Regions from separate parts of the Streptomyces sp. NPDC090445 genome, predicted to be linked through region 2. Evidence: riboswitches for the same ligand, from Rfam matches in the RefSeq annotation. Region 2 holds a riboswitch; each other region holds the start of a gene.

Region 1 (9,711 bases), on a different contig from region 2:
CCCAGGCGATGGCGGCCGGGCTGGCGGTGCTCTCCGTCATGGAGGACGAGTCGGTCGTCGCGAACGCCCGCGCGATGGGCGACCTGCTGCGCGGGCGCCTCGCCGCGCTGGTGGACGCGTACGATCTGCTGCACGAGGTCCGGGGCCGGGGCCTGATGATCGGCATCGAGTTCGGCCGGCCGTCCTCGCTGCGGCTGCGCAGCCGGTGGACCGTGCTCCAGGCGGCCCGCAAGGGGCTGTTCGCGCAGATGGTGGTGGTGCCGCTGCTGCAGCGGCACCGGATCCTGACGCAGGTCTCCGGGGACCACCTGGAGGTGATCAAGCTGATCCCGCCGCTGATCGTGGACGAGGCGGACGTCGACCGGTTCGTCGGCGCCTTCCGGGCGGTCATGGACGAGGCGCACGCCGGCGGCGGGCTCCTGTGGGACTTCGGGCGGACGCTGGTCAGGCAGGCCGTCGCGGGCGGCTGACGGCCGGCCGCAACGGGCCCGCAGGTGATCGCCGGCCCGTCACGGCACCTCCCGCGGTGCGCTCAGTCGAGCAGTCGCCCGCGCAGCCGGCCGAGGGTCCCGGCGGTCAGGCCGAGGCCCTCGGCGAGGTAGCGGTCGACGCCGCCCCAGTGCTCGTCGATGGTGTCGAAGGCCGCGGTCAGGTAGGCGGCGCGGGCGTCGAAGAGCGGGGCGAGCAGCTCCATCACCTCGGGGGAGCGGGCCTCGGGTGCGTCGCTGCCGCGGCGGACCCGGTAGCGGCGGTGCGGGGCGTTGGACTCCAGGTAGTCCGCGACGATGGCCTCGCGCTCCACGTCCAGCGCGAGCAGGGTGACGGCGACCGACAGGCCGGCCCGGTCCTTGCCGGCGGCGCAGTGCATGAGCGCCGGGAGGCTGTCCTCGGCGAGGGCGTGCAGGACCCGGCTGTGCTCGGCGGTGCGGTCCACGACCATCGAGCGGTACGAGTCCACCATCCGGGCGGAGCCCTTTCCGCCGCCGAGGATTCCGCGGAGCTGATCCAGGTTTCCATTGCGGACCATGGTCCAGAATTCCTTGCCGGCGGCCGGATCGGACAGCGGAATGTTGACGTTGCGCACCCCGGGGAGCTCGACGTCGGGACCTTCGAGGGCCTGGTCGGCCGCATTGCGGAAGTCGAAGACGGTGTGCAGGCCGAGCGATGCGAGGAATTCTGCATCGGTTTCGGTGGCATGTGCGAGATGTCCGCTTCGGTAGAGTCGTCCCGCCTTGACCCTCCGCCCGTCCGTGGTCGGCAGGCCGCCCACGTCGCGGAAATTGCGCACACCGGACAGATCGGACTCCGGAAGCGGGACATTCGGCGAAGAGGGCGGTATCTGCTGGGTCACGAGGGAATCCTCCACATCGTCATCGAGTGTCCGAATTGCTCTGCTTGGGACCAACTTGCCGGTGCCGGAGGCGAGATCGGGCACAGCCCCGTGAGCCAGATCATACGGTGACGTTGAGTGCCTGATCGCCAAAGGCGAATGGCCCGGGCGGAACGGCTGTTGGCGGCGGGGAATGGACGCAGGGTGACCGGAATTCCGCCGGACTCCCGCCCCTGTGAATCCGTCAGGAAATTCGCGGCTTGTTCCGTGCGGTCCCGCTGGATTACCTTCGCGACCGATCCGGATGGACCGCCTAATCCTGCCGCCGTCCGGAAACAGCACTCGACCGAACTCGCGCGGCAGGAGCGGGGGAACCAGGTAAGCCGCTGCGCCGGAGTTCCGCTCCGGAGCAGCCAGGGGTGAAGCCGTACGTGTTCCGTTCACTTCACGCGCACGTCCGTGTTGCGCGTGGACGTGCAACACGGACGGCCGGACATCTCCCATCCGAACCCGACAGCTCACCTCGCAGGCGCCGGAGAGGAATGCGCCATGCCGGCAAAGGGTAAGCACCGCCGCCCGAAGTACCGTTTCACAGCCCGCGGTTTCGCCGCCGTCGCCGGCACCGGCGGAGCGGCCCTGGCCCTGCCGCTGATGGGCGCCGCCGGCGCCCACGCGTCCGCCGCCCCGGCCGCCGCCGAGACCGCCGCCCAGGCCGCCGCCACCGCGCTCCCGGCCGCGGCCCCGCAGGCCCCTGCGGCCGCCCGGGCCGAGGCGGCCGTCTACACGGTCCGGACGGGCGACTGCCTCTCCGTCATCGCGGCCGACCGCGACCTCCCGGGCGGCTGGCAGCGGCTCTACGCCGACAACCGCGAGGCCGTCGGCGACAACCCCTCCCTGATCCACCCCGGGCTGAAGCTGACCCTCGGCGCCCCGGGCGCGCCGGCTCCCGAGCAGGCTCCGGCCGAGCAGCCCGCCCCCGCGCCGAAGCCGAAGAAGAAGGCCCCGGCCACCACCGGTTCCCCGCTCGCCGCGGTCCCCGCGCCTGCGTCCGCGCCCGTGCCCGTGCCTGCCAAGAAGAGCGCGGCCGCTGCCGCCGGTGGTGCGGTCACCGCGGCCGGCTTCACCGCCCCCGTCCCCGGCGGCGTCTCCACCCAGTACCGGACCGCCGGCGCCATGTGGTCCAGCGGCTACCACACCGGCGTCGACTTCATCGCGAGCTCCGGCACCACCGTCAAGGCGGTCGGCGCGGGCACCGTCGTCTCCGCCGGCTGGGCCGGCGCGTACGGCAACGAGGTCATCATCCGGCACACGGACGGCAAGTACTCCCAGTACGGCCACCTCTCCCAGCTCTCCGTCTCGGTCGGCCAGAGCGTGAGCGGCGGCCAGACCATCGGCCTCTCCGGTTCCACCGGCAACTCCACCGGCCCGCACCTGCACTTCGAGATCCGCACCGGTCCCTCGTACGGCTCGGACATGGACCCGATCGGCTACCTGCGCTCCAAGGGCGTGACCATCTGACGGCTCGCGCCGCCGCCGCGGGCGGCAGACCCGCGTGAGGCCGGGGCCCGAGGGGGGTCCCGGCCTCACGCGCTGTTATTCCGCACCGACCGGGTGGTATAGATCACGGTCCGTCAACCCCTTCCTACGGTGGCGTAGGTCACGTCCCGCGGTGAAGGATATGGTCCCGTGGCAGCGACGACGATGACAGAGACGACAGAACAGGCGTACCGGATTATCGGCTCGTACGCGGCACTCGGGGACAGCTTCACGGAGGGTGTGGGGGACCCGGGGCCCGGCGGGCTCTTTCTCGGCTGGGCGGACCGGCTGGCCGTGCTCCTGGCCGACCAGCGCCCCGAGGGCGACTTCCGGTACGCCAACCTCGCGGTGCGCGGACGGCTGCTCGACCAGATCGTGGCCGAGCAGGTTCCCCGGGCCAGGGAGCTCGCCCCCGACCTGGTGAGCTTCTGCGCCGGCGGCAACGACATCATCCGGCCCGGCAGCGACCCGGACGACGTCGCCGAGCGGTTCGAGGCCGCCGTCGCCGACCTCACCGCCGCCTGTGGCCAGGTCATGATCACCACCGGCTTCGACACCCGCGGCGTGCCCGTCCTCAAGCACCTGCGGGGCAAGGTCGCCACGTACAGCGCGCACGTGCGCGCCATCGCCGACCGGTACGACTGCCCCGTCCTCGACCTCTGGTCGCTGAAGTCCGTACAGGACCGCCGAGCTTGGGACGACGACCGGCTGCACCTCTCGCCCGAGGGACACACCCGGGTCGCGCTGCGCGCCGCCCAGGTGCTCGGGCTGGAGGTGCCGGCCGACCCCGACCAGCCGTGGCCGCCGCAGCAGCCGCGCGGCTCGGTGGACGTGACCCGCGACAACATCCAGTGGGCCCGCGAGTACCTCGTGCCGTGGATCGGCCGGCGGCTGCGCGGGGAGTCCTCCGGCGACCACGTCGAGGCGAAGCGACCGGACCTGCTGCCCCTGTAGTGCCCCGAAGGGGCGCGGGGAACTGCGCGATCGGCCACCACCGGCCCGCAGACGATCGCCGGTCCTTACCAGCACCCCCGCGGAGCACTGAGGCTGCTGCGAGGGGTGGTGCGGGCGCGCCCCCGGAATCCTCCGGGGCCGCCCCGCGTTGGTGGTGGTAGACCAGTAGGAAGCAGACTGCCGGCCACGGCCTGCGACCGCCCGCCCCACCCTCCCAGGAGGCGCCTTGACCGGCTCCCAACCCCTGCGTCCCCGGCTGCGCGCCCTGCGCCCCGAAGCCTTCGGCGCGGATCCGTCCGGCGCACGGCTGGAGCGGATCCGGCGCTCGCCGAACTTCGCCGACGGCTCCTTCCGGAACCCGGTAGGCGCCCGGACCAGGCCCTCCGCCTCGATGCTGGAATTCGCCAAGGTCTACTTCCACAAGGAGCAGCGGATCCGGCGCAGCCCCGCCGCGTCGATCCCCGTCCACCCGACGACCCTCGCCGACCTGGCAAAGCCGCCGGTCAGCGGGCTGCGCCTGACCTGGATGGGGCATTCGAGCGTCCTCGCCGAGATCGACGGGCGCCGGATCCTCTTCGACCCGGTGTGGGGCGAGCGCTGCTCTCCCTTCCCCTTCGCCGGGCCCAGGCGGCTGCACCCCGTGCCGGTGCCGCTGGCCGCACTGGGGCCGGTCGACGCCATCGTGATCTCCCACGACCACTACGACCACCTCGACCTGCCGACCGTCAAGCAGCTGGCCGGCACCGACACGGTCTTCGCCGTCCCGCTCGGCGTCGGCGCGCACCTGGAGCACTGGGGCGTCTCCGCTGACCGGCTGCGCGAGCTCGACTGGAACGAGACCACCGAGATCGCCGGCCTGTCGCTGACCGCCACCCCGGCCCGCCATTTCTGCGGGCGCGGGCTGCGCAACGAGCAGCACACCCTGTGGGCCTCCTGGGTCGTCGCCGGCGACGAGCACCGGATCTTCCACAGCGGCGACACGGGCTACTTCCCCGGGTTCAAGGACATCGGCGCCGAGCACGGCCCCTTCGACGCGACCATGATCCAGATCGGTGCCTACTCCGAGTACTGGCCGGACATCCACATGACCCCCGAGGAGGGCGTCCGCGCCCACCTCGACCTCCAGGGGGCCGCGCCGCACGGGGTGCTCCTGCCGATCCACTGGGGGACCTTCAACCTCGCGTTCCACCCGTGGGCGGAGCCGGGCGAGTGGACCCTCGACGCCGGCGCGGAAGCGGAGCAGCCGGTCGCCGTCCCCCGGCCGGGCGAGCCGTTCGAACCGGGCGGCGTCCTCCCCACCGACCCCTGGTGGCGCCCCGTGACCCGGCCCATCGACCGCCCGTGGCGGCAGCCCGCGCCGGCGGACCGGGCGGCTGCCGGCGCCGTCCCCCCGACCGACCGCGACCTGGACCTCGCCGGCGAGAGGTGACGGCCCCGCCGCGCGGGCGGCCCGGGTGAGAGCCGACGACCCGGCCGGCGGGCGGGCCGGGCGAGGGACGACCCGAGCCGGCCGCCCGCCGGCGGGTGGGACGACGGGGACGGCTCCCCCGAACGCTGACTGCGGCTTGTGATCGACGCCCGCGCCGAGCCGCCTCTCGCGGTCCGGCGCGGATCGCCAGGGGCCGTGCGCCGGTGTCATCAGCGACAGCAGGTGCACCAAGGTGAATGGGGGTTCATGTTGCGGACGATGGCTCTGCTCGCAGCGAGGCTGGAGTCGACGAGCTGCTGACGCAGGCGGGACAGCTCCTGCTCCCGCCGGACCTTGAGCGCGGCCGCGGCCGCCGGGTCGGTCTTCGCCAGCTCGGCGACCTCCCGCTTGTGGCTCTCGGCGAGCGCTCCGAGAGCGTCGGCCGGAGTCTGCGGGCGGTTGCGCAGAGCGGATGCGATGCCGCGCAGCACCTTGACGGCGATCAGGCCGCCCACGGCGAGGGCTCCCGCGCCGACGAGGGCCGCAGTGCCGCCGGACGGCAGCGTGGGGGGCGGTGTGTTCGTCGGCTGCCCCCAGGGCTGTGCACGGTCGTCGCCGGGGCGCGTCCCATCCGGGCCGGATGCCTGCCTGTCAGCCATGTTGCTCCCTCTTGTCGGCCGCCGCACGGCGTGCGGCGGCGGATGGCACCGGCCCCGCTCCACCACGGCGATCCGGGTGCTAGAACGGTGGATACGGCGACGAGGCCAAGGGGTCGATATTCGCGACGATCTGACTTTGGGTGTAGATGACGGACTGGACCATCCCGCTGAGCACGGCCGGGTCCATACCGGTGGGCGGCTCGACCTGAAGGCCCGTGAGGTAGTCGTCGGACGCATCCGCCGCGGTGAGCGAAGCGGGGTCGATGTCGTACGCATCCGCGCAGGGCAGCACCCCGAGTGACTCCAGGCTGTCGGCGAGGGCGTCCAGGCCGAGTTCGATCTGGTCCCCGAGGTCTTGCACCACTTCCAGCACGTGCTCGGTGACGTCATGGATCTCGTCGAACATCGTCAGCTGTTCCCTTCAGTCGAATCGGGGCCGGCGATCGGCTCCGGAGGCCGGCGTCCCGGCAACACCCGCTTGGATGCCGCCTTGACCGTGCGGAAGGTGTCGTGCGCCTTCCGCGTTTGGCCGGCGGCCACGGCCTTGGCGAAGGTGCGGGCATCGAAGTCGAACCCGAAGTACGCGACCCTGTCCGCGCCTCTGATCCGCCCGACCAACTGCACGTACTCGGCCTGACGCTGCTCGCGCTCGGCCTGCCGGAAGCGGATGTCGGCGATGACCTGCAGACCCAGCGAGTGCCCGCCGCGCAGTGCCAGTTCGGACGCCGCGATTGCCGAGGCGGTGTCACCCACCACCTGGTAGACCCGGGCGAGGGTGACCAACGGGGAACCTCGGCGGTCCGGCGGGGAGGTGTCGATCGCCAGCTTCGCGTATCGCAGCGCAGCGCGGTGATCTCCCCTGATCAGCTGGATCCGCGTGAGCACCTCCACGGCCGCAGCGTCTCCCGGGTCTCGCTTGAGGGCCTCAACGGACAGCAGCATGGCGCATTTCAGCAGATGCTCCGACGGAGAGGCCTGGTCTTCGGCGGCCATCCCGGTGACCCCCTGGATCAGGGCCCGCGTCACGAGCTGCGTGGGGTCGATGACGCTCCGCGCCGCAGAGTAGATCCGCCGGTCGTGTTCGACGGCCATCAGGACCTCGGCGAGGTTGAGGCTGCGGAGCGGGTCGTCCGGTGCCTCCACGAGCCTCGCCATGACCGCGGACAGGCCGTGTCGCTCGCCGATGACGTCGGTCGCGAGGGTCACACCCGGAAGTGTCGCCATGCCACGGGTCAGCCGACGCGCCCGGTCGCCGATGCGGGCGCCCGTCTCGGTCTCCCCGCAGGCCTGTACGACAAGGCTGCCGAGTCCGGCGACCGATGCCCCGGCCTGCTTCGCCCCCCTGCCCGCACGGCGGGCCAGCTCCGTCGCTTGCTCGTAGCGTTCCGGGTCCTTGGCTGCCACCCGCTCACCGGCCGACGCCGCCTGCTCCTTCGCCCGCTGGAGGCCCTCCTTGCCGATCCCGCGCGCTCGATCGATGAGACCCATGGCTCTCCAAGGTGCTTCCAGCTGATCGGGCCCGGCGGTTGATGCCGTGAGGATGAACCTGAACGGGGCCGCCCACTTCCTCATTTCATAGCACCGGCATGTCAGTGCCGGCCGAATGTTCGGGATTGGGCGACCTTTGCGCCATATTGCACACTGGCGAGCGTTTGGCTTGCTTTCCCCTGTACTTCTGATCGCTTCCTCTCGCGAGGAGATGAGGAGATGAGCTGTCCGATGCTCATCACGCTGAAGGCGCAGGGGGGTGATGCCCAGGTGCCGCCCTTGAGAGCGGTCCGGGTGGCGGGCGTACGGACGGCGTGCTGCTGCCGGACCGCCTCGCGCAGGCGCCGGGCGGCCGCGGCGTGCAAGCCGGGCGGCGGTGGAGAACGCGCGAAGCCGACCGTCACCCCGCCGGTGGGAGGGGAGGGCGCCGTCGGGGGCCGCGCGCGGGCGCTCGTACGGCAGCCCGAACACGCGCTCGCGGCGGATTCGGGCTGCCGTGCGAGCGCCCCCTCGGGAGCGGGAAGCACCCCGGTGAAGTTCCCCAACTGGGCGCCGACGGCGGGATTCTGCGGTCTAGCGTGGGTATCCGGTGATCAACACCGGGCCCGGAATCCATGGGGGCCCGGGCCCATGTATGAGGACACCTGAGGACGCCGATGTCCGGACCCCGCGCCGCCCGCCACACCCCGTCGAGACATGCCGCCGCCGGTCCGGAGCGGCAGATACGGCCCCAGATGGTGCGCGCCGCCGTGCTGCCCACCCTCGCCGCCGGTCTCAGCGGAACCGCCGCGGTGATCTTCACCCTGCAGCTCGGCGGCGGGGGCGGGCACCGGGACGCCCGGCTCTGGCCCGTCCTCTTCGGCTGCGCCCTGCTCGTCGTCGGCGCGCTCGCCGCAGCCCTGCTCGGCGCGCAGCGCAGCGCCAAGGCGGTCCGGGACCGCTGCGAGGACCTGCGCCGCTCCAGCGTGCGCGGCCGCCAGGAGCTGCGGACCAGCGCGGAACGGCTCGAACGCGGCGAGCAGCCGGCCCGGCCCGTCCGCGGCGGCCCGACCGCGCCGCCGCCCGGCACCGACCCCGGGCAGGTCGACGAGTTCTGGCTGCTGTCCCAGGAGCTGCGCGGCGCCCGGGAACAGGCGCACGCCGCCCTCGTACGGCTGGCCGGGCCCGCCACCCCCTGCGACAGCGAGCGGAAGGTCGAGGTCTTCGCCAATCTCGCCCGGCGCCTCCAGTCCCTCGTGCACCGCGAAATCTCGCTGCTCGACGGGCTGGAGGACACCGTCGAGGACCCCGACCTGCTGAAGGAGCTCTTCCACGTCGACCACCTGGCCACCCGGATCCGCCGGCACGCCGAGAACCTCGCCGTGCTCGGCGGCGCCGGCTCCCGCCGCCAGTGGACCCGCCCCATCGACCTGAGCGAGGTGCTGCGCTCGTCCGTCGCGGAGGTCGAGCAGTACACGCGGGTCAAGGTGGTCCCGCCGGCCGGGGGCACCGTCCGCGGCCACGCCGTCGCCGACGTGGTGCACCTGCTCGCCGAACTGATCGAGAACGCCACGGTGTTCTCCGCCCCGGACACCGACGTCGTCGTGCGCGCGGAGCGGGTCACCGCCGGCATCGCCGTGGAGGTCGAGGACCGCGGGCTGGGCATGCCGGCCGCGGAACACCACCGGATGAACGCCCTCCTCGTCGATCCCGACCAGGTCAGCGTGCGGCACCTGCTGGCGGACGGGCGGATCGGCCTGTACGTGGTCTCGGCACTGGCCCGGCGGCACGGCATCGCCGTCGAGCTCAAGTCCAACATCTACGGCGGGGTGCTCGCCGTGCTCGTCCTGCCGCAGGACCTGCTCGGTGCCGAGGCGCCCGGCGCCGCCGACGCGATCGGCGGCTCCCGGGCCACCTCGTGGGGGACGGGCGCGGGGGCTGGGGCCGCGTTTGGCCACGGGGCCGGGGCCGCAGTGGAGCCCGGGGCCGGGCCCGCGCCCGCGCCCGGGATGCCGCTGCTGGAGCCCGCGCGGGTGTCCGTGCCCCGGCCGGAGCCCGCAGCCCAGCGGCCGACGGCACCGGCCTGGGCGACGGCTGCCCCGGGGCCGCGGACCGGCCGTACGGGGCCGACGGGGCCGACGGGACCGGTGGCCTCGCCGCCGGCTCCGGTCCAGCACCCGGCACCTGCACCTGCCCCGGTCCGGGCTCCGGCGGTGGTGCAGCCGCCGCAGCCGCAGGCTCCGTACGCCGCCGAGGCCTGGGCAGCGGCTCCGGGTGCGGGGCGGGTGGCTCCCGCCCCGGCGGCGCGGCCCGACCGCAGGCCCGCTCCCGGGGCGGGCCCGGGCCTCGGACCGGAT
Region 2 (9,711 bases):
TACCCGGGGCCGGTGGCCGGACGGGGGCCCGGGCCCTACGCGTTCCAGGTGCGCAGCCGCAGCGGCAGCCCCGACGCCCCGCCCTTCCCCGGGCGTACGGCCAGCACCTGGTTGACGCCCAGGCGGCCCCGCTCGAAGCCCAGCGCCGAGGCCGCCATGTACAGCAGCCACACGCGGGCCCGGCCGGGCGAGGTCAGCCGTACGACGTCCTCCCAGTGCTCCTGCAGGCGGTCCACCCAGGCCCGCAGGGTGAGCCCGTAGTGCTCGCGCAGGGCCTCCACGTCCCGGACCTCGAAGCCGGCCCGCTCCAGTTCGCCGACGGTCGTGCCGAGCGGCGAGAGCTCCCCGTCGGGGAAGACGTACGCGTCGATGAACTCGTCGACGCGGTAGGCGGCTTCGTTCGGCTCGGGCCGGCGCGCGATCTGGTGGTTGAGCAGCCGGCCGCCGGGGGCGAGCAGGGCGTGCAGGGCGTGGGCGTACTCGCGGTAGCGGTCGGCGCCCACGTGCTCGGCCATGCCGATGGACGAAATCGCGTCGTACGGGCCGTCCTTGACGTCCCGGTAGTCCTGCACGCGGATCTCGACCCGGTCCGCCAGCCCCTCCTCCGCGATCCGCTTGCGGGCGTACAGGGCCTGTTCGCGGGAGAGCGTGATGCCGGTGACGCGGGCGTCGTACGCGCGGGCCGCGTGCAGGGCCATGGAGCCCCAGCCGCAGCCGACGTCGAGGAGCCGGTCGCCGGGGCGCAGGCCCAGCTTGCGGCAGACGAGGTCGAGCTTGTCCCGCTGGGCCTGCTCCAGGGTGGAGCCCTCGCTCCAGTAGGCGCAGGAGTACACCATGGACGGGCCGAGGACCCGCTCGTAGAACGCGTTGCCCACGTCGTAGTGGTGGCTGACCGCGTGCCGGTCGCGGTCCTTGCTGTGCGCCGCCCCGCCGCGGCGGACGGCCTCCTCGGGCGGCGGCGCCGGCGCCGGCCAGGGCCGGGCCAGGGCCACCAGGTCGCGTACGGCGGCCCGGGCGGCGGGGTCGCGGAGCATCGCCGCGGTGCCGGCGGGCCCGTGGGACGCGGCGCCCGGGGGCAGCTTCGGCAGGGCCGGGCGCAGGGCGGTGAGCTTGGCCAGGCCCGTGCGGCGGGCCGGCGGCCGCATCCCGGGGACCGCGCCCGCGACCGGGACCGCCGCGGCCGGGGCTCCGACGGGGGTTCCGGCCGGAGTCCCGGCCGGGGTCCCGTCCGGGGGTCCGGCGGGGGCGGCGGCCGGGGTGGCGGACCCGCGCTCCCAGAGCAGGCCGGACACCCGGTCCAGCAGCTCGTACAGGTCCCCGTCAACGGTCATGTCCCCGGCCACCCAGGCGCGGGCCAGTCCCAGTTCGCCGGGCCGCCACAGGATCCGGCGCAGGGCTCGGCGGCGGGTCAGGACCAGGACCGGACCGGCCGGCGGTCCGGCCTCGCTCCCGTCCCAGGCCCGGATCCGGACGGGCAGCGGGGCACCCAGCAGGGTCTCGGCCACAACGGCCAGCCGCGGCGCGGCGTCGATCATCGGCGGCACCTCCAAACCATCCGACGAAACGGCCTACCCATTTCCGTCGGCGGCATGCGGTACCGGCCGCCAAGGCCCCCCGGAGGCCGTAACGCCGACACCGGAACGCCTGCCAGGCGGCGACCCGGGGGCTGTCCGGCGCGGGGATGCGCGGGGGTGCCGGCCGGTCGCCGGGAACGCCGAAGGGGCCGCCCGCACCACGGATGGCGGGCGGCCCCTTCGGGGACGTGCAGTACGTACGGGACGTACGGCCGGTCAGGTCAGGACCCGGTCAGGAGGCCTTGGCCTTCTCGGCGGGCGCGGCAGCCGCGGCGGCCGGGGCCGGAGCGGGCTTGGCGGCCTCGTAGAACTCCTCGCGCGGGGTCTCCAGAGCACCGAGGGAGACGACCTCGCGCTTGAGGAACATGCCGAGGGTCCAGTCCGCGAAGACGCGGATCTTGCGGTTCCAGGTCGGCATGGCCATGCCGTGGTAGCCACGGTGCATGTACCAGGCGAGACGGCCCTTGAGCTTGATCTTCATCTTGCCCATGACGATCATCGCAACGCCCTTGTGGACGCCGAGACCGGCCACCGCACCCTTGTTGGAGTGCGAGTAGTCCTTCTGCGGGAAGCCGCGCATGCCGGCCACCACGTTGTCGCCGAGGACCTTGGCCTGGCGCAGCGCGTGCTGGGCGTTCGGCGGGCACCAGGCGTTCTCGACACCGGCCTTGCGGGCGGCGACGTCCGGGACCTGGGCGTTGTCGCCCGCGGCCCAGATGTAGTCGGTGCCCTGGACCTGGAGGGTCGGGGCGGTGTCGACGTGGCCGCGCGGGCCGAGCGGCAGGCCGAAGCGGGCCAGCGCCGGGTTGGGCTTGACGCCCGCGGTCCACACGATCGTGTTGGAGTCGACCTCGAGGCCGTTCTTCAGCACGACGTGGCCGTCGACGCAGGAGTCCATCGAGGTGCCGAGGTAGATCTCGATGCCGCGGGACTCGAGGTGCTCCTTGCCCCAGGTGCCGAGCTTGGGCCCGACCTCGGGGAGGATCTTGTCGGCCGCGTCCACCAGGACGAAGCGCATGTCCTCGCGCTTGATCGTGGAGTAGTACTTGGCGGCGTCGCGGGCCATGTCCTCGACCTCGCCGATCGTCTCGGCGCCGGCGAAGCCGCCGCCGATGAAGACGAAGGTGAGGGCCTTGCGGCGGACGTTCTCGTCCGTCGTGGACTCGGCCTTGTCGAGCTGTTCGAGGACGTGGTTGCGCAGGCCGATGCCCTCCTCGACGCCCTTCATGCCGATGCCCTGCTCGGCGAGGCCGGGGATCGGGAAGGTGCGGGAGATGGCGCCGAGCGCGATCACCAGGTAGTCGAAGGGCAGCTCGTACGCCTCGCCGACGAGCGGCGTGACGACGGCGACCTTGCGGTCCTGGTCGATGGTGGTGACGCGCCCGGTGAGGACCTCAGCCTTGGGCAGCACGCGTCGCAGCGGGACGACGACGTGCCGCGGCGAGATGCTGCCGGCGGCCACTTCGGGGAGGAAGGGCTGGTAGGTCATGTAGGACCGGGGGTCGACGACCGTGACGGTCGCCTCGCCGTAGCGCATCTTCTTCATGATGCGCTTGGCCGCGTACAGGCCTACGTACCCACCTCCTACAACGAGGATCCTGGGACGCTCCGTGGTGCTCATGGAACGAGTATCCAGCACCCCAAGGGGTGATGCTCGTGAGCCCCTTCACAAGAACCGACAGGGCCTCTGCTACACTGCGCCGCCCACGTGACCCAGGTCATGGTGCGGAACGGGAACCAAGGTGTAACGGGATTCGTTGTTCACCCGCCCTGAACTGCACTCCGAGCACGTCAGCGGGGTGGACCACCGGGTTCGCGGATACGCACCGGCCACGCGTGGCGCGTTCCCCGGTTCACGCGAACGCGCGCGCAAAAAGGACCCGGGGCACCCGCAAACCTCCCGAACGGCCCTCCACTTGACCCGGGCGGGGCTTTTTCCTTGTGAAGAACTTCACGAACTTTCTTCGGGGAGAGGGGCCCAAGACCCCCATAAAGACCCCCCAGACCCCTTGCACCCCTTACATTCCTCTGCCCGGCCCGGCCGGACTGCCTCGCGGGAGAGCGCCCCCGGCGGTGGGGGCGCTCTCGCGGGGTCAGGCGATGGACCAGGCGATGCCGTCCAGGATGTCGTGTTCCGAGACGACGACCTCCGCGGCGCCGATCCGCTCCATGACCGCCTGGAGGACCAGCGCGCCGGCGCCGATCACGTCGACCCGGCCCGGGTGCAGGACCGGGATGGCGGCCCGCTCGGCGTGGGTCGTGGTCAGCATCCGCTCGGTGATCTCCCGGACCGTCGCGTACGGGACGCGGGCGTGGTGGATCTCCGAGGAGATGTAGTCGGGCAGGCCGAGGGCGATCCCGGCGACCGTGGTCACCGAGCCGGCCAGGCCGACCAGGGTGCGGGCCTCGCGCAGCGGGACCGTCTGCTCGGCCAGGTCCAGGGCCGCCTCGATGTCGGCCCGTATGGCGGCGATCTGCTCCGCGGTCGGCGGGTCGGTGACCGCGCCGTCGACCACCAGGTGCCGCTCGGTCATCCGGACGCAGCCCACGTCGACGGAGCGGGCCGCCCGGACGTGGTCCTCGCCGACGACGAACTCGGTCGAGCCGCCGCCGATGTCCACGACCAGGAACGGCTTGTCCATGGGGGTCCCCCCGGACGGAGCCTGGGGGAGATCCGCGCCGGTCAGCTCCTTCGTGGCGCCGATGAAGGAGAACTCCGCCTCCTCGTCGCCCGAGATCACCTCGGGCTCGACGCCCAGGATCTCCACGACCCCGCGGACGAAGTCGTCGCGGTTCTCGGCGTCGCGGGAGGCCGAGGTCGCCACGAAGCGCAGCCGTTCGGCGCCGAGCTCCTTGATCACCTCGGCGTACACGCGGCAGGCCGCGAAGGTGCGCTCCAGGGCCTCCGGGGCCAGCCGGCCCGTTTTGTCAACGCCCTGGCCGAGGCGGACGATCGTCATCCGCCGGTCCAGCTCGACCAGCTCGCCGGTGGCGGGGTCGAGGTCCGCCACCAGCAGGCGGATGGAGTTCGTCCCGCAGTCGACGGCCGCGACCCGGGTCACGCCTCCGACTCCTTCTGCCCGGTCGGCTCCGCAGACGCGTCCCCGGCCTGGTCGCCGCCGCCGCACGGGGTGACGCACGGGCCCTTCGCCCACCACTCCGGCAGCATGGCGAGGGCCTCGTCGCCGAACGGGTTCACGCCGGGGCCGGCGGCCAGCGAGTGGCCGACGAGCACGTGCAGACACTTCACCCGGTCCGGCATCCCGCCGGCGCTCGGGAAGCCCTGGAGCACCTCGATGGCGTCGCGGCGCCGGATGTAGTCCTCGTGCGCGGCCTGGTAGGCGGCGGCGAGCTCGGGGTCCTCGGCGAGCCGGGCCTGCATCTCCTTCATCACGCCGTTGGCCTCCAGCGTGCCGATCGCGGAGGCGGCGCGCGGGCAGGTCAGGTAGTAGAGGGTGGGGAAGGGCGTGCCGTCGGGGAGGCGGGGGGCCGTCTCGACCACGTCCGGCCGGCCGCAGGGGCAGCGGTGGGCGATGGCGCGCAGCCCGCGCGGCGGGCGTCCGAGCTGCTGCTCGAACGCCTCGATGTCCGCGTCGGTCGGCTCGGTCCGGTCGGTCTGGGGCGGGGGCGTCTGCATGCCTGGAGGAAGTCTCTTCGTTCTTGTCGTGTGGGTGGGGTGGTGCTGCTGGTGCTCTGGTGGTGCTGCCGGTGGTGTCGTCAGTCGCCGGGGCGGTCGGCCTTGTCGACGCCGTCCCAGACGTTCGAGTACCAGGGGCGGTCGGCCCCGGCCTGTCCGGTGCGCCGGTGCTCCGCCGCCTCGGCCCCGGGGTCGTTCATGATGTAGCTGATCTCGCCCGGGCGTACGAAGTGCAGGTGTTTGCGGGCCTGCTGCTCCGCATACGCGTCGTCCTGCCAGCGGGCCTTCTCGTCGCGCAGCCGTTCGAGCCGCTTGCCGGCCGCCGCGGCCGCCCGCTGCTGCTCGGCGATCTCCGAGCGCTGCGAGACGTACTGGCGCATCGGGTACGCCAGGGCGACGACCAGCGTACAGAGGACCAGCACCAGGAGGGCGGCCCGCCCGGTCAGCCGGCTGCGGCGGACCTGACGGCGGCTCTGGGAGCGGTAGACATGGGCGGCGGTCCGCTCACCGAGCTGCTTGAGCCTGGTCGCGGTGGAGAAGGTGGAGAACCGATCCCGGTTCCCGGCCATTGTTCCGCCTCCCCTGGTGTCCGGTGTCCGCGTGCCGGCACGCGCTCTCGACCACTGCACAACACGCGCTGCGCACTGCGCAGTACGCACTACGTCCCCGCACACGGTACGGGACCGGGTGCGGGGACGTACGGAGGCTCAGGGGCCGTCAGCCCTTGAAGCGGGGGAACGCGCTGCGGCCCGCGTACACCGCGGCGTCGTCGAGGATCTCCTCGATGCGCAGCAGCTGGTTGTACTTGGCGACGCGGTCCGAGCGGGCCGGGGCGCCGGTCTTGATCTGACCGCAGTTCACGGCGACGGCGAGGTCGGCGATGGTGACGTCCTCGGTCTCGCCGGAGCGGTGCGACATCATGCACTTGAAGCCGTTGCGCTGGGCCATCTCGACGGCGTCGAGGGTCTCGGTCAGCGAACCGATCTGGTTCACCTTCACGAGCAGGGCGTTGGCGGAGCCCTCCTCGATACCGCGGGCCAGACGCTCGGGGTTGGTGACGAAGAGGTCGTCGCCGACGATCTGGACCTTGGAGCCCAGCTTGTCGGTGATGGTCTTCCAGCCGGCCCAGTCGTCCTCGAACAGCGGGTCCTCGATGGAGACCAGCGGGTACGCGTCGACGAGCTCCGCGTAGTACTCGGTCATCTCGGCGGCCGAGCGGGACTGGCCCTCGAACTCGTACTTGCCGTCCTTGTAGAACTCGGACGCGGCGACGTCGAGCGCGAGCGCGATGTCCTTGCCCGGGGTGTAGCCGGCCTGCTTGATGGCCTCGACGATGAGGTCGAGCGCGGCGCGGTTGGACTCCAGGTTCGGGGCGAAGCCGCCCTCGTCGCCCAGGCCGGTGGACAGGCCCTTGGTGTGCAGGACCTTCTTGAGGGTGTGGTAGACCTCGGCGCCCCAGCGCAGGGCCTCGGAGAAGGACTCCGCGCCGATCGGCGCGATCATGAACTCCTGGATGTCCACGTTGGAGTCGGCGTGCGAGCCGCCGTTCAGGATGTTCATCATCGGAACGGGCAGCAGGTGCGCGTTCGGGCCGCCGAGGTAGCGGAACAGCGGGAGGTCGGAGGCCTCGGACGCGGCGTGCGCGACGGCGAGGGAGACGCCCAGGATGGCGTTGGCGCCGAGCGAGCCCTTGTTGTCGGTGGCGTCCAGGTCGAACATGGCCTGGTCGATCAGGCGCTGCTCGGTGGCGTCGTAGCCGACGAGCTCCGGGCCGATCTGCTCGATGACCGCGAGGACGGCCTTCTCCACGCCCTTGCCCATGTAGCGGTTGGGGTCGCCGTCGCGAAGCTCAATGGCCTCGAAGGCACCGGTGGAGGCACCGGACGGAACGGCAGCACGGCCGGTGCTGCCGTCGTCGAGGCCCACCTCGACCTCGACCGTGGGGTTGCCTCGGGAGTCCAGGATTTCCCGGGCTACGACGACGTCGATGGACGGCACGAGCATCTCCTTCTGGGGATGTGACGCTGGGTGTGCGGTGGCGGGTCAGGCCGTGGCCGGCCTTGCCGCCTAGAGCCTAACCGGCTCCGGGCTGTCGGCCAGCCGACCGCCCGGGTCCTGGGACGAAAAAGGGCCCGAATACCCCGCTTCCGGGACATACGGACCCTCATTCAGGCTGCCACCGACCGCCGTCGGGGGCGCACGCACCACCGCCCGGCGCGTGGGGGGGATACGCGCCGGGCGGTGGGCTCACACGTGCGGTGACCTTCGCGTCAGTCCGCGCGGCCTACGCACGCGGGGCTTCGCGGGATGTTCAGCCGAGCTTCAGCTTCTGGCCGGGGAAGATCAGGTCGGCGTCGGAGACGATGTCCTTGTTGAGCTCGAAGAGCTTCTCCCAGCCGCCCTTGATGTTGCGGGCCTCGGCGATGGTGCCGAGGGTGTCGCCGGACTTGACCTCGTAGGAGCCGTTGCCGGTCTTCGGGGCCGGGGCCTCGGAGCGCTCGGACCGGGTCGTGGGGGCCTCGGTGCGCGAGGGCGCCTTCTTCGTCTCGGTCTTCTGCGGCTGGGTCTTCTTGGTCTCGGTCTTCGGGGTCGAGGACTTCGGGGTCGACTTGGTGGTCGTGTTGTTGTTGGTGGCGGTCGAACCGCCGCCGGTGTAGGCCGAGTTGGTCAGGCCCTTGCCGCAGTGCGGCCAGGCGCCCTTGCCCTGGCCCTTGAGGACCTTCTCCGCGACGGCTATCTGCTGCGCCTTGGAGGCCTGGTTGGCCTGCGCGGCGTACGCCTTGCCGCCGTACTCGGCCCAGGTGGAGCCCGAGAACTGCAGGCCGCCGTAGTAGCCGTTGCCGGTGTTGATGGACCAGTTGCCGCCGGACTCGCACGCGGCGACGCGGTCCCACTCCGAGCCCGTGGCGGCGGAGGCGGTGCCCGCGGTCATCAGGGGCGCGGCGACGGCGACACCGGCGACGCCGGCGAGCGTCACGATGCGGGTGGTCCGCTCGATGGCGGTGGCGCGGCGGTGCTTGCCCTTGCCCGAAAGCAGCATGGATTTCTCCTCACCGACGCCTGCGAGGTGAGCTGTCGGGTTCGGGCGGATGAGTTGCCCGGTCGCGCGGTGTGACGCGCGGCTTCACCCCAAGCCGGTGCGTGCCGTCTTTCAACGGCCCTTCCCGGCACCTACGTTGGTTCCCCCGCTCCTGCCTTCGGCGCTTGACGCGACGAGTGTTCCCTCCGTCCGCCGGCAGGATTCGGCAGTGCGGTCGAAGGGGCCCGCGGTGGCGAGCGGTTCAGACCGTAGGCATGTCTCTCCCCGATGTTCAACGAGGAACACCGGGGAGAGAGAGCCCCTACTTGCGCTGCTTTTCGGGGTGTTTGCGCAGGTGGGGGCCTGGTTTGCGCAAGCCTCCAGGCGGGACACGCCAGTTGACCGGAAGAGATGCATGTCTCATTTGAACGAACCGGACATTCGACGCTTTACGGGTGTCCGAACTGCCCTTATTTCTGGCTTAGATCCAGGTTCTGCCCCGGCTTGATCAGGTTGGCGTCACCGCCGATGACCTGCTCGTTGGCCTTGTACAGGGCCCCCCAGCCGCCCTTCACGCCCGTGGAGCTCGCGATGGTCGCCAGGCTGTCGCCCTCCTTGACCGTGTACGAGGCCGGCGACACCTCGACGGCAGGCGTGCCGCGGTGCTTGCCGCCGCCCATGACGTCCGGGATGGCACCCGGGTCGGTGGAGGCGCCCGGTGCACCGGGTGCGCCCGGTGCGCCCGGTGCACCCTGCGCCGACGGGGCGGAGAGGTTCGCCGGGTCGGCCGGGACGCCGCCCTGGTTCGGGGCTCCCGGGGTGCCGGGCGCGGAGGCGTTCGGAGTGCCCGGGGTGACGCCCGGGGTGCCCGGGGCGCCCGGCGTGACGCCCGGGGTGACGCCCGGGGTGCCGGGGGTGCCCGGCGCGGTCGGGGTCGGCGTCACCGGGTTCGCGGTCGGGTCGCCGGGGAACACGGGCGGGACCGTCGGGTTCGCGGTCGTACCGTCCGGGGCGGGCATGACGGGCAGTCCGCTGGACGGCCCCGTCGGCGCGGGCGGGATCGTGTAGTCCGGCGCGGGGGTCGGGGCACCGAAGTCCGTGGGTCGGCTGCCGTTGCCGTTGCCGTTCGAGGGCACCTTGTCGTCGGGGCGGCTCGGGGTCTGGCCGATGGCCCGGTGCTGGCCCTTCGCGCCGGGGTCCACGTCCGCGGCGGGGGCGTCCTTGGCCAGCCCGGCCTGGGCGGCGCAGTTCTGCCAGGCCTCGGGGCCCTGGGAGCCGAGCATGCGCTCGGCGACGGCGATCTGCTGGGACCGGCTCGCGAGGTCGGCGCGCTCGGCGAACTCCTCGCCGCCCGCGTTCTTCCACTCCTCCTGGGTGAACTGCAGCCCGCCGTAGGCGCCGCTCCCGGTGTTGGCGCTCCAGGTGCCCCCGCTCTCGCACTCGGCGACCTTGTCCCAGGTGGCGGCTTCCGCCGCGTTCGC
Region 3 (9,711 bases), on a different contig from region 2:
GCTGCACGAGCCGGTCGACGTACATCAGCTGGCCGCGCCAGGCGTCGGAGTCCACGCCGTGCCGGTGGCCGGCTCCGTCGAGCTCGCTGAAGTACGTGTAGACCAGTGAGCGGTCCCCGGCTGCGAGGCGCTCGGCCGCCAGGTCCATGCGCTCTTCGCCGGTCATCCGCCCGACGAAGGTGCCGCCGCTCAGCGCGATCTTGGTGAGCGGGGTGGTCTGGAAGGTGGGCGAGGACACCTGCGCGGTGGCCACCCCGGCCGCGTCGGCCAGCCGGAAGACGGTCGGGTACGGCTGCCAGGGCTCCGGCGGGGTCCACGGGTGCCAGCGCAGCTGGTTCATCAGCCCGCCGGTGGCCGGGTTGCGGACCGCGTAGCCGGGCAGGCCGTGGCGGGCCGGCGGGAGGCCGGTGCCGACGGAGGCCAGCGAGGTGGCGGTGGTCGCCGGGAAGCCCGCGGTGATCGGGCGGCCGGTGCCGCCGCGCGAGGTGCCCAGCAGCGAGGTCAGGTACGGGGCCTCGTCCGGGTGGGCCTTTATCTGCTCCCAGCCCATGCCGTCGACGAGGAACACGCAGTTGCGGTCGGCCGGCGTCAGCTCGGTGATGGCGGCGGTGAAGCCGGGGACCCCCAGGCCGGCCGCGAGGGTCGGCAGCAGGTCGGCGAGCGAGCCGGTCCCGTACTCCGGGACGGGGGCGCCGGCCAGGTCCAGCAGCTCGGGCTCGTCCCAGTTCGCGGGTGCGGAGTAGGACATCAGCGGGCGGAGGAGGCGGTCGCCGCGGTCGCCTCCGACAGCGCCTGGGCGAACAGGAGGGTCTGGCGGACCGCCTCGGGGCCGTCGCCGGCCTCGCTGACGCGCAGGCTGAGGTCGTCGGCGGTGGAGTTGCCGGTGTAGCCGTGGTCGGAGTCGCAGTTGGGGTCGCCGCAGGCGGCGGGCTCCAGGTCGATGCGGGAGACCGCGCCCCAGCCGATGGTCAGGACGACCTCGCGGGGCAGGGTGCCCGGGGTGTAGGACTCGGGGTTGGCGACGACGCGGCTGAGCACCACCGAGGAGATCCCGGACAGCTTCACCGACTCGGTGGAGGTGGTCGCGTACGGGGACGGGGACCCGGCGTCGGCGGCCTGCTCGTCGGTGTGGCTCACGATGAAGCGGTTGCCGGTCAGGACCAGCACGGTCACGTGCCGGCGGACCTCGTTGGAGTCGAACGTCGTCTCCTGGTGGACCAGGTACGACGAGATCGGCTCGCCGCCCACCGCGGCCTCCACGGCCTCTGCCACGAGGGCCGGGTAGTAGCCGCTGCGCTCGATCGCCGCGCGCAGCCCCTGGGTCGTCGTACCGGATTTCGCCATGGGGTCCATCCTAAGGCCCGCAGGGGGCGCCCCGGCCGCCACCGGACGCCCTCAGTAGCTGGGGAGCGTCCGGGGACCGAGATCGGTGCGGGCCGGGGGATGGGCGATGCGGACCACGGCGCTCAGCACCGAGAGGCCCTCGGTGGCGACGACGACGGGCTCCAGGGTGACGCCGACCACTTCCGGGTGGTCGTCCACGAGCCGGGAGAGGCGCAGGAGGAGCTCCTCCAGGGCCGGGGTGTCGACGGGGTCGCTGCCGCGCCAGCCGAAGAGGAGCGGTGCGGCGCGGATGGACCGGATCAGTCCGGCGACGTCCCGGTCGGTGGCCGGCACGATCCGGTGGGCGGTGTCGCCGAGCAGCTCGGAGGCCACGCCGGCCAGCCCGAACGACAGGACGGCGCCCGCGGCGGGGTCGATGACGGACCGCACGACGGTGTCCACGCCCCGCGGGACCATGGCCTGGACCACGGGCAGCAGCTCGGCGGGCGAGCCGAGCAGGCCGGTCAGCTCGCCGTACGCGCGGCGCAGCGCGGCCTCGCCCGCCAGGTCGAGGCGTACGCCGCCCAGGTCGGCCCGGTGGCGCAGGTGCGGGGCGGTGGTCTTGAGCGCGACCGGGTAGCCGAGGGCCTCCGCGGCCTTGACCGCGGCGTCGGCGGTGGGGGCGGGCAGGGTCGGCAGCACCCGGATCCCGTACCGGGCGAGCAGCGCGGCGGCGTCGGCCTCGGCGAGGGTGAGCACGCCGTCGCCGACGCCGACCTCGGCCAGCAGCCCGGCGAGCCGGTCGGCGGTCCCGGCCTCGTCGATGTCCTCGTACTCGGGGACGTGGCCGGACTCGGCGTTGACCCGCCGCCACTGCCCGTAGCGGACGGCCTCGGCGACGGCGCGGACTGCCCGCTCGGCGGCCGGGTAGGCGGGGATGCGCACGTCGGCGCGGGAGAGGGACTCGACGAGCTCCGCCAGCTCCACGTGGACGACCGCCACCGGCTTGCCGGGGTGGGCGGAGACGGCGTCGCGCAGCGCGTCGGCGAGGTCGTCGGCGCTCGCCCCCTCGTTCACCCACGGGATCGCGGTGACGACCACCGCGTCGTGGGCGTCGGAGGCCAGGGCGGCGGCCAGGGCCCGGCCGAAGTCCGCCGCGGAGGCCGCCGTGGTCAGGTCGAGCGGGGCGCCGGGCCGCAGCCCCCGGGCGAGGCAGGCGTCGTACGTGAGGAAGCCGAGGGACTCCGAGTTGCCGAGGATCGCCACGCGCGGCCCGGCCGGCACCGGCTGCGAGGCGAGCAGCAGCCCCACGTCCACCAGCTCGGTCACCGTGTCGACCCGGATCACGCCGGCCTGCCGCAGCAGTGCGGAGACGGTGGTCTCCGGCAGCCTGGTCCCCGGGACCACGTGGCCGGCCGGGGTGTGGCGGCCGCCCTTGGCGACGACGACCGGCTTGACGGCGGCGGTGCGGCGCGCGAGCCGGGTGAACTTCCGCGGGTTGCCGAGGGTTTCGAGGTACATCAGGGCCACGTCGGTGGCCTCGTCCTCGTACCAGTACTGGAGGATGTCGTTGCCGGAGACGTCCGCCCGGTTGCCCGCGGACACGAAGGACGACAGCCCCTCGCCGCGCCGCAGCAGCGCGGACAGCAGCGCTATGCCGATCGCGCCGGACTGCGTGAACAGCCCGATCCGGCCGGGGACGGGGGCCGGCATCGGGGCGAGCGAGGCGTTGAGGCCCACCTCGGGGGCGGTGTTGATCACGCCGAGGGCGTTCGGCCCGATCAGCCGCATCCCGTACGAGCGCACCTGGCGGACCAGTTCGCGCTGCCGGCCGAGCCCGGCCGGGCCGCTCTCCCCGTATCCGGCGGACAGGACGACGAGGCCCTGGACGCCGTGCTCGCCGCAGTCGGCCACCACCTGCGGGACGCGCTCGGCGGGGACCGCGACGACCGCGAGGTCGACCGGGGCGTCGATGTCGCGGAGGGAGCGGTAGGCCGGTACGCCCTCCAGCAGGTCCCCTTCGGCGCCGGGGGCGCGGGCCTCGTTCACGGCGTGGAGGGGGCCGCGGAATCCGCTGTCGCGCAGGTTCCGCAGGGCCGCCGCTCCGACGCCTGCGCCGGAGCGGCTGACTCCGACGACCGCGACCGAGCCGGGGGCCAGCAGCCGCTGCACGGAGCGGGCCTCGGCGCGCTGTTCGCGGGCGCGCTGGACGGCCAGGGACTCGGCGGTGGGTTCGAGGTCGAGGGTGAGGTGGACGGAGCCGTCCTCGAAGGTGCGCTTCTGCTGGTAGCCGGCGTCCGTGAACACCTTGATCATCTTGGTGTTGGCGGGCAGCACCTCCGCCGCGAACCGGCGGATGCCCCGCTCCCGGGCGACGGCCCCGATGTGCTCCAGCAGTGCGGAGGCGACGCCGCGGCCCTGGTGGGCGTCCTGGACGAGGAAGGCGACCTCGGCCTCGTCGGCGGGGGCGGAGGCGGGGCGGCCGTCGGGGCCGATGCGGTCGTAGCGGACGGTGCCGATGAACTCCTCGCCGACGGTGGCCGCGAGGCCGACGCGGTCCACGTAGTCGTGGTGCGTGAAGCGGTGCACGTCGCGGTCGGAGAGCCGGGGGTGGGGGGCGAAGAAGCGGTAGTACTTCGACTCGTCGGAGACCTGGTCGTAGAAGCCGACCAGCCGCCCGGCGTCCTCGGTGGTGATGGGCCTGATGCGGGCGGTGCCGCCGTCCCTCAGGACGACGTCGGCTTCCCAGTGGGCCGGGTACGAGGGGTCCGACGCGGTGGTCATGCGGCGATCCTAAGCCCAGGACGGGCAGGACAGCCCCTGCGCGGCGCGTACGGCAACACCGGGCAAACCGGTGCAAGCTGGGGTACGTCGAGCGGCGGGTGATCCGGGTCGGAGGTCGGCCGGAGCACTCGGGGCGTCGTGAGAGACTGGTCTAGACAACCGTGAGAACCTGAAGGGCATCACCATGGCAGAGCGCCGCGTCAACGTCGGCTGGACCGAGGGCCTGCACGCCCGTCCCGCCTCGATCTTCGTCCGCGCGACGACCGCTTCCGGCGTCCCGGTGACCATCGCCAAGGCCGACGGGAACCCCGTCAACGCCGCCTCCATGCTGGCGGTGCTGGGCCTGGGCGCACAGGGCGGCGAGGAGATCGTCCTGGCGTCCGACGCCGAGGGCGCCGAGGCGGCGCTGGACCGCCTCGCGAAGCTGGTCGCCGAGGGGCTGGAGGAGCTCCCCGAGACCGTCTGACCCTTCGGGTTCGCACCGCGCGGACGGTGGGGCCGCGGCTTCCGGGGAAATCCGGGACCGCGGCTTCACTGTTTTCCGCCCCCGCCTCGCCGCGAGAATTCCGGGCGGGCGTCCGGGCGGGGCATCGGGCGGCCGCGGGAATTCACATCACCCGGCCGGGAAAGCCGGGCGGAAATTCCGGGGCGTGAAATGCCCGGGCGCGGCGGCATCCCCCATTCATACGCCGCTCCTGTTAATGGGAGCGGCTCCCCGTGTTTACGGCAGGTTGCGAAGTCCTCACCCGCAGCCGGTAGGACCCGGTCGTCCGGTCGGCGTGGAGAGCCGTGAGCACCTTCGCCCGCTCGGCGTCCCCGCGCGCCACCGCGTCCACGATCGCGCCGTGCTCGGCCCAGCACTCCGCCGGCCGGGCCGGGGCCTGCACGGCGTACATCCAGGCGACCTTGTGCCGCATCTGGGTGAGCAGCGTGATCAGCCCGGGGCTGGCGGAGGCCTGCGCCAAGGTCTCGTGGAACCAGCTCCCCAGCGCCCGCAGGTCCTCGCCCTGCCCCTGCCTGGCCCGCTCCTGGCCCAGCCTGACCAGCCCGCGCAGCACCTTGAGGTGGCCCTCGCTGCGCCGGCGGGCGGCCCGCGAGGCCGCCAGCGGCTCCAGCAGCATCCGCAGCTCCAGCAGGTCGGCCGCCTCCTGCTCGGTGGGCTCGGCGACGCAGGCGCCCGCGTGGCGGCGGGTGGTCACGAAGCCCTCGGACTCCAGCGTCCGCAGCGCCTCGCGGACCGGGACGCGCGAGACACCGTAGCGGCGGGCCAACACCTCCTCGGTCAGCCTGCCGCCCGGTTCGAACACCCCGGAGACGATGTCGTCGCGGATTGCAGTGCATACCGCGTGCGCGGGAATACGCAAGACGGGACCTCCGCTTGTTTCCGATTGCCGGCGACAATGCCGTGACCGTACTGGGATCGTACGGGGACTCTATTGCAACCGGCGGAATTTTCCGAGCGGGGAAGGAAATCGGGGGTATTTACGGGCCACAACGCCGAAGGCCCCGGCTCGGTGAGCCGGGGCCTTCGGGCGAAGCGTGTGCGGGTGCGTGCGCGACGCGCCTGGATCAGAGGCTGACGCCGTGCGAACGCAGGTACGAGATCGGGTCGATGTCCGAGCCGTAGGAGGCGCCGGTGCGGGCCTCGAAGTGCAGGTGCGGGCCGCTGGAGTTGCCGGTGGAGCCCGACAGGCCGATCTGCTGGCCGGGGGTGACCTGCTGGCCGACGGAGACGCTCAGCGAGGACAGGTGGCCGTACTGCGTGTACGTGCCGTCGGCGTGCTTGATGACGACGTTGTTGCCGTACGCGCCGCCCCAGCCGGCCTCGACGACGGTGCCGAGGCCCACCGCCTGCACGGAGGTGCCGGACGCGGCGTGGAAGTCGATGCCGGTGTGGCTGCCGGAGGACCACATGCCGCCGCCCGCGCGGTACTGGGTGGAGACATAGGAGTCGTCGAGCGGGGAGACGAAGGTGTTGAGGCGCTTGCGCTCCTCCTCGCGGGCGGCGCGCTCGGCGGCCTCGCGCTCGGCCTTCGCCTTCTCCTCGGCCTTCTGCTTGGCCTCGGCGGCCCGGGCCTTCGCGTCGGCCTCGGCCTTCTCCTTGGCGGCGGCGGCCTCTGCGGCGGCGCTCTGGGCCTCGGCCTGGGCCTCGACGTCGCCTGCGACGTCGGCGGCGGTGACGACCGCGTTCAGCCCGGTGTCCTCCATGGAGGGGGCCTTGTCCGAAGCGGCGAACGCCGGGCCCGCGAGGGTGCCCACGACGCCGGTGGTCGCGAGGGCGGCCACACCGGCGTAACCGGCGGTCTTGCGGCTCAGACGGCTGGAACCACGGTGCTTGCCGGCGGCACGGCTGCCAAAGGCCATGAGGAGGCTGATCCTTTCCTTCCTTCTCGCCTACCGGGTTAGCTGACGGGTTCGGAGCAGGAAGGTCTCCTACGGGCCCCTCTTGCGAGGCGGCCCGATTCACCCCAGGGACGTGTGGGTCCCCGGCTCCCCAGGCTTGCGCCTGACGGGGACTCGGCGATCGCTGTCCGGTGCCGCGGGTGCGGCGCGTACCAACTGACGAACAGCACGGCCGACGCTAGGCGGATCATCAGTCAATCACCAAATGGTCACGGCCTTTTGTTGCGCACGCCACACCGCATAAGCCAGCCTTCGGGCCAAACAGACATAAGGGGCTTCGGCGGACAAGCCGCCGAAGCCCCTTGAATCACCCGCCGGTTGCCGCGGGCGGAGGACGCCGTCAGTTGGTGACGACGGTGACCTCGCCGATCCCGAGGGCCCGCACGGGCTCCTCGATCTGCGCGGCATCACCCACCAGCACGGTGACCAGGCGGTCCACCGGGAAGGCCTTCACCACCGCCGTGGTCGCCTCCACCGTGCCCGTCGCGGCCAGCTGCGCGTACAACTGCGCCTGGTAGTCGTCCGGGAGCTGCTGCTCCACCTGGTCCGCCAGCGTGCCGGCGACGGCCGCGGCCGTCTCGAACTTCAGCGGGGCCACGCCCACCAGGTTCTGCACGGCGACGTCCCGCTCGGCATCGGTCAGGCCGCCCTCGGCGAGGGTGCGCAGCACCTTCCACAGGTCGTCCAGGGCCGGGCCCGTGTTGGGGGTGTCCACCGAGCCGCTGATGGCGAGCATCGAGGCGCCCCGGCCGTCGGCCGTGGAGCGCAGCACCTGGCCGAAGGCGCGCACGCCGTAGGTGTAGCCCTTCTCCTCGCGCAGGACCTTGTCCAGGCGCGAGGTGAGGGTGCCGCCCAGGCAGTACGTGCCGAGCACCTGCGCCGCCCACACCGTGTCGTGCCGGTCCGGCCCGATCCGGCCGATGAGCAGCTGCGTCTGCACCGCTCCGGGCCGGTCGACGATGACCACGCGGCCGGTGTCGTCGGCAGTGACCGGCGGCACCTCCGCCTGCCGGCCCGCGGTGCCGGTCCAGGCGCCCAGGGTGTCCGCCAGCACGGCGTCCAGGTCGATTCCGGTCAGGTCGCCGACGACCACCGCGGTCGCGGTGGCGGGGCGCAGGTGGGCCTCGTAGAAGGCGCGCACGGCCGCGGAGTCGATCCGGGCCACCGTCTCCTCGGTGCCCTGGCGCGGGCGGGACATCCGCAGGTCGGCCGGGAAGAGCCGGCGGTAGAGCTCCTTGGCGGCGCGGCGCTGCGGGTTGGCCAGCTCGTGCGGGATCTCGTCGAGGCGGTTGCGGACCAGGCGGTCGACCTCGCTGTCGGCGAAGGCGGGCGCCCGCAGGGCCTCGGCGAGCAGGCCCATGGCCCTCGGCAGCCGGGAGACGGGGACCTCCAGGGAGACGCGCACGCCCGAGTGGTCGGCGTGCGCGTCGAGGGTGGCTCCGCAGCGCTCCAGCTCGGCGGCGAACTCCTCGGCGGTGTGCTTGTCGGTGCCCTCCGACAGGGCGCGGGCCATGATCGTGGCCACGCCGTCCAGGCCCGCCGGCTCGGCGTCCAGCGGGGCGGTGAGGTTGACCTCGACGGCCACCACCTGCTGGCCCGGCCGGTGGCAGCGCAGCACGGTCATGCCGTTGGGCAGGGAGCCGCGCTCGGGGGCCGGGAAGGCCCACGGCCGGGGCCGGCCGGCCTGGGGGCGCGGGTGGAAGGTCATCGTGACGGCTGCGTTGTCGCTCACTGCTCCGCCCCCTCGTTCTCGTTCTCGGTCGCGTCGGCGTCTTGTGCGGCGTCGGCGCCTTCGGCGGCGTCGGCCGCGAGGGGCTCGTACACCAGCACCGCGCGGTTGTCGGGGCGCAGCCGGGCCGCGGCCACGGCCTGCACCTCCTCGGCGGTGATGTCGAGGAGCCGCTCCACGGCGGTCAGTGCCAGCTGCGGATCGCCGAACAGCACCGCGAAGCGGCACAGTTCGTCGGCGCGGCCGGACACCGTGCACAGCCGGTCCAGCCACTCGCGCTCCAGCTGGGCCTGCGCGCGCTCCATCTCCTCGGCGGTCGGGCCCTCGGCGGCGAACCGCGCGAGCTCGTCGTCCACGGCCGCCTCGATGGCGGGCACCTCGACCCCGCTGGAGGTCTTCACGTCCAGCCAGCCCAGGGAGGGCGCGCCGGCCAGGCGGAGCATGCCGAAGCCGGCCGCGACGGCCGTCTGGTCGCGGCGTACCAGGCGGTTGTGCAGGCGGGAGGACTCGCCGCCGCCCAGGATGGTCAGGGCCACGTCCGCGGCGTCGCACTCGCGCGTGCCGTCGTGCGGGAGCCGGTAGGCGGCCATCAGCGCGCGGGCGGGGACGTCCTCGACGATCTCCTCGCGGAGCTCGCCGCCCATGGTGTCCGGCAGCGTGCCGTCGCGCGGCGGCTGCTTGCCGTCGTGGCCGGGGATGGTGCCGAAGTACTTCTCGATCCAGGCGAGCGTCTCGACGGGGTCGATGTCGCCGACGACCGACAGCACCGCGTTGTTGGGCGCATAGTAGGTGCCGAAGAACGCACGCGCGTCCTCCAGCGAGGCCGCGTCCAGGTCGGCCATCGAGCCGATCGGGGTGTGGTGGTACGGGTGGGGCTGGGGGTAGGCGAGCGCCGTGAGCCGCTCGAACGCCGTGCCGTAGGGGACGTTGTCGTAGCGCTGGCGGCGCTCGTTCTTGACGACGTCGCGCTGGTTCTCCATGGACTCGTCGTCCAGGGCGGCCAGCAGCGAGCCCATCCGGTCCGCCTCCAGCCACAGGGCGAGCTCCAGCTGGTGGGCCGGCATGGTCTCGAAGTAGTTGGTGCGCTCGAAGCTCGTCGTACCGTTCAGGGACCCGCCCGCACCCTGGACCATCTCGAAGTGCCCGTTGCCGGGTACGCTCGCGGAGCCCTGGAACATCAGGTGCTCGAAGAGGTGAGCCAGACCGGTGCGTCCCTTGACTTCGTGGCGCGAGCCGACGTCGTACCAGAGGCAGACCGCGGCGACCGGGGTCAGGTGATCCTCGGACAGCACCACGCGCAGGCCGTTGGCCAGCCGGTGTTCCGTCGCTGTCAGGCCTCCGGAGCCGGCCTGGGATGTGGCCGTGTGACCCATGGGCATGTGGTCCCTTCGATCGCGATGCAGAGAATTCCGTCAGACCTGCCACTGTATGCAAGCGCGCCGGGCACCGTAGAAGTTCCCGCCGCACGCCTG

The links. A riboswitch is a leader RNA that binds a small molecule or an ion and turns the genes downstream of it on or off. The one in region 2 is predicted to bind cyclic di-AMP.
Region 1: linked by a shared signal. The riboswitch ahead of ACIQUT_RS03050 (peptidoglycan DD-metalloendopeptidase family protein) and the one ahead of ACIQUT_RS20135 (transglycosylase family protein) in region 2 are both predicted to bind cyclic di-AMP.
Region 3: linked by a shared signal. The riboswitch ahead of ACIQUT_RS21085 (M23 family metallopeptidase) and the one ahead of ACIQUT_RS20135 (transglycosylase family protein) in region 2 are both predicted to bind cyclic di-AMP.

Annotation. Positions count from the first base shown of each region.
Region 1 covers NZ_JBIVXV010000001.1:676,129-685,839, forward strand. Annotated here, with positions in the region: gene ACIQUT_RS03040 (aspartate aminotransferase family protein) at 1-470, shown strand, start outside; gene ACIQUT_RS03045 (tyrosine-protein phosphatase) at 533-1,351, opposite strand; cyclic di-AMP (ydaO/yuaA leader) riboswitch at 1,664-1,875, shown strand; gene ACIQUT_RS03050 (peptidoglycan DD-metalloendopeptidase family protein) at 1,880-2,848, shown strand; gene ACIQUT_RS03055 (SGNH/GDSL hydrolase family protein) at 3,032-3,820, shown strand; gene ACIQUT_RS03060 (MBL fold metallo-hydrolase) at 4,047-5,249, shown strand; gene ACIQUT_RS03065 (hypothetical protein) at 5,459-5,887, opposite strand; gene ACIQUT_RS03070 (hypothetical protein) at 5,967-6,293, opposite strand; gene ACIQUT_RS03075 (tetratricopeptide repeat protein) at 6,296-7,375, opposite strand; gene ACIQUT_RS03080 (sensor histidine kinase) at 8,032-9,711, shown strand, end outside.
Region 2 covers NZ_JBIVXV010000009.1:79,553-89,263, forward strand. Annotated here, with positions in the region: gene ACIQUT_RS20105 (class I SAM-dependent methyltransferase) at 36-1,535, opposite strand; gene ACIQUT_RS20110 (NAD(P)/FAD-dependent oxidoreductase) at 1,807-3,195, opposite strand; gene ACIQUT_RS20115 (exopolyphosphatase) at 3,668-4,636, opposite strand; gene ACIQUT_RS20120 (DUF501 domain-containing protein) at 4,633-5,211, opposite strand; gene ACIQUT_RS20125 (septum formation initiator family protein) at 5,292-5,780, opposite strand; gene eno (phosphopyruvate hydratase) at 5,929-7,215, opposite strand; gene ACIQUT_RS20135 (transglycosylase family protein) at 7,523-8,251, opposite strand; cyclic di-AMP (ydaO/yuaA leader) riboswitch at 8,254-8,424, opposite strand; gene ACIQUT_RS20140 (transglycosylase family protein) at 8,701-9,711, opposite strand, start outside.
Region 3 covers NZ_JBIVXV010000010.1:104,898-114,608, forward strand. Annotated here, with positions in the region: gene ACIQUT_RS21060 (alkaline phosphatase family protein) at 1-748, opposite strand, end outside; gene ACIQUT_RS21065 (DUF5998 family protein) at 748-1,344, opposite strand; gene ACIQUT_RS21070 (GNAT family N-acetyltransferase) at 1,396-4,107, opposite strand; gene ACIQUT_RS21075 (HPr family phosphocarrier protein) at 4,292-4,573, shown strand; gene ACIQUT_RS21080 (GntR family transcriptional regulator) at 4,806-5,471, opposite strand; gene ACIQUT_RS21085 (M23 family metallopeptidase) at 5,677-6,471, opposite strand; cyclic di-AMP (ydaO/yuaA leader) riboswitch at 6,485-6,640, opposite strand; gene ACIQUT_RS21090 (M16 family metallopeptidase) at 6,851-8,218, opposite strand; gene ACIQUT_RS21095 (M16 family metallopeptidase) at 8,239-9,612, opposite strand.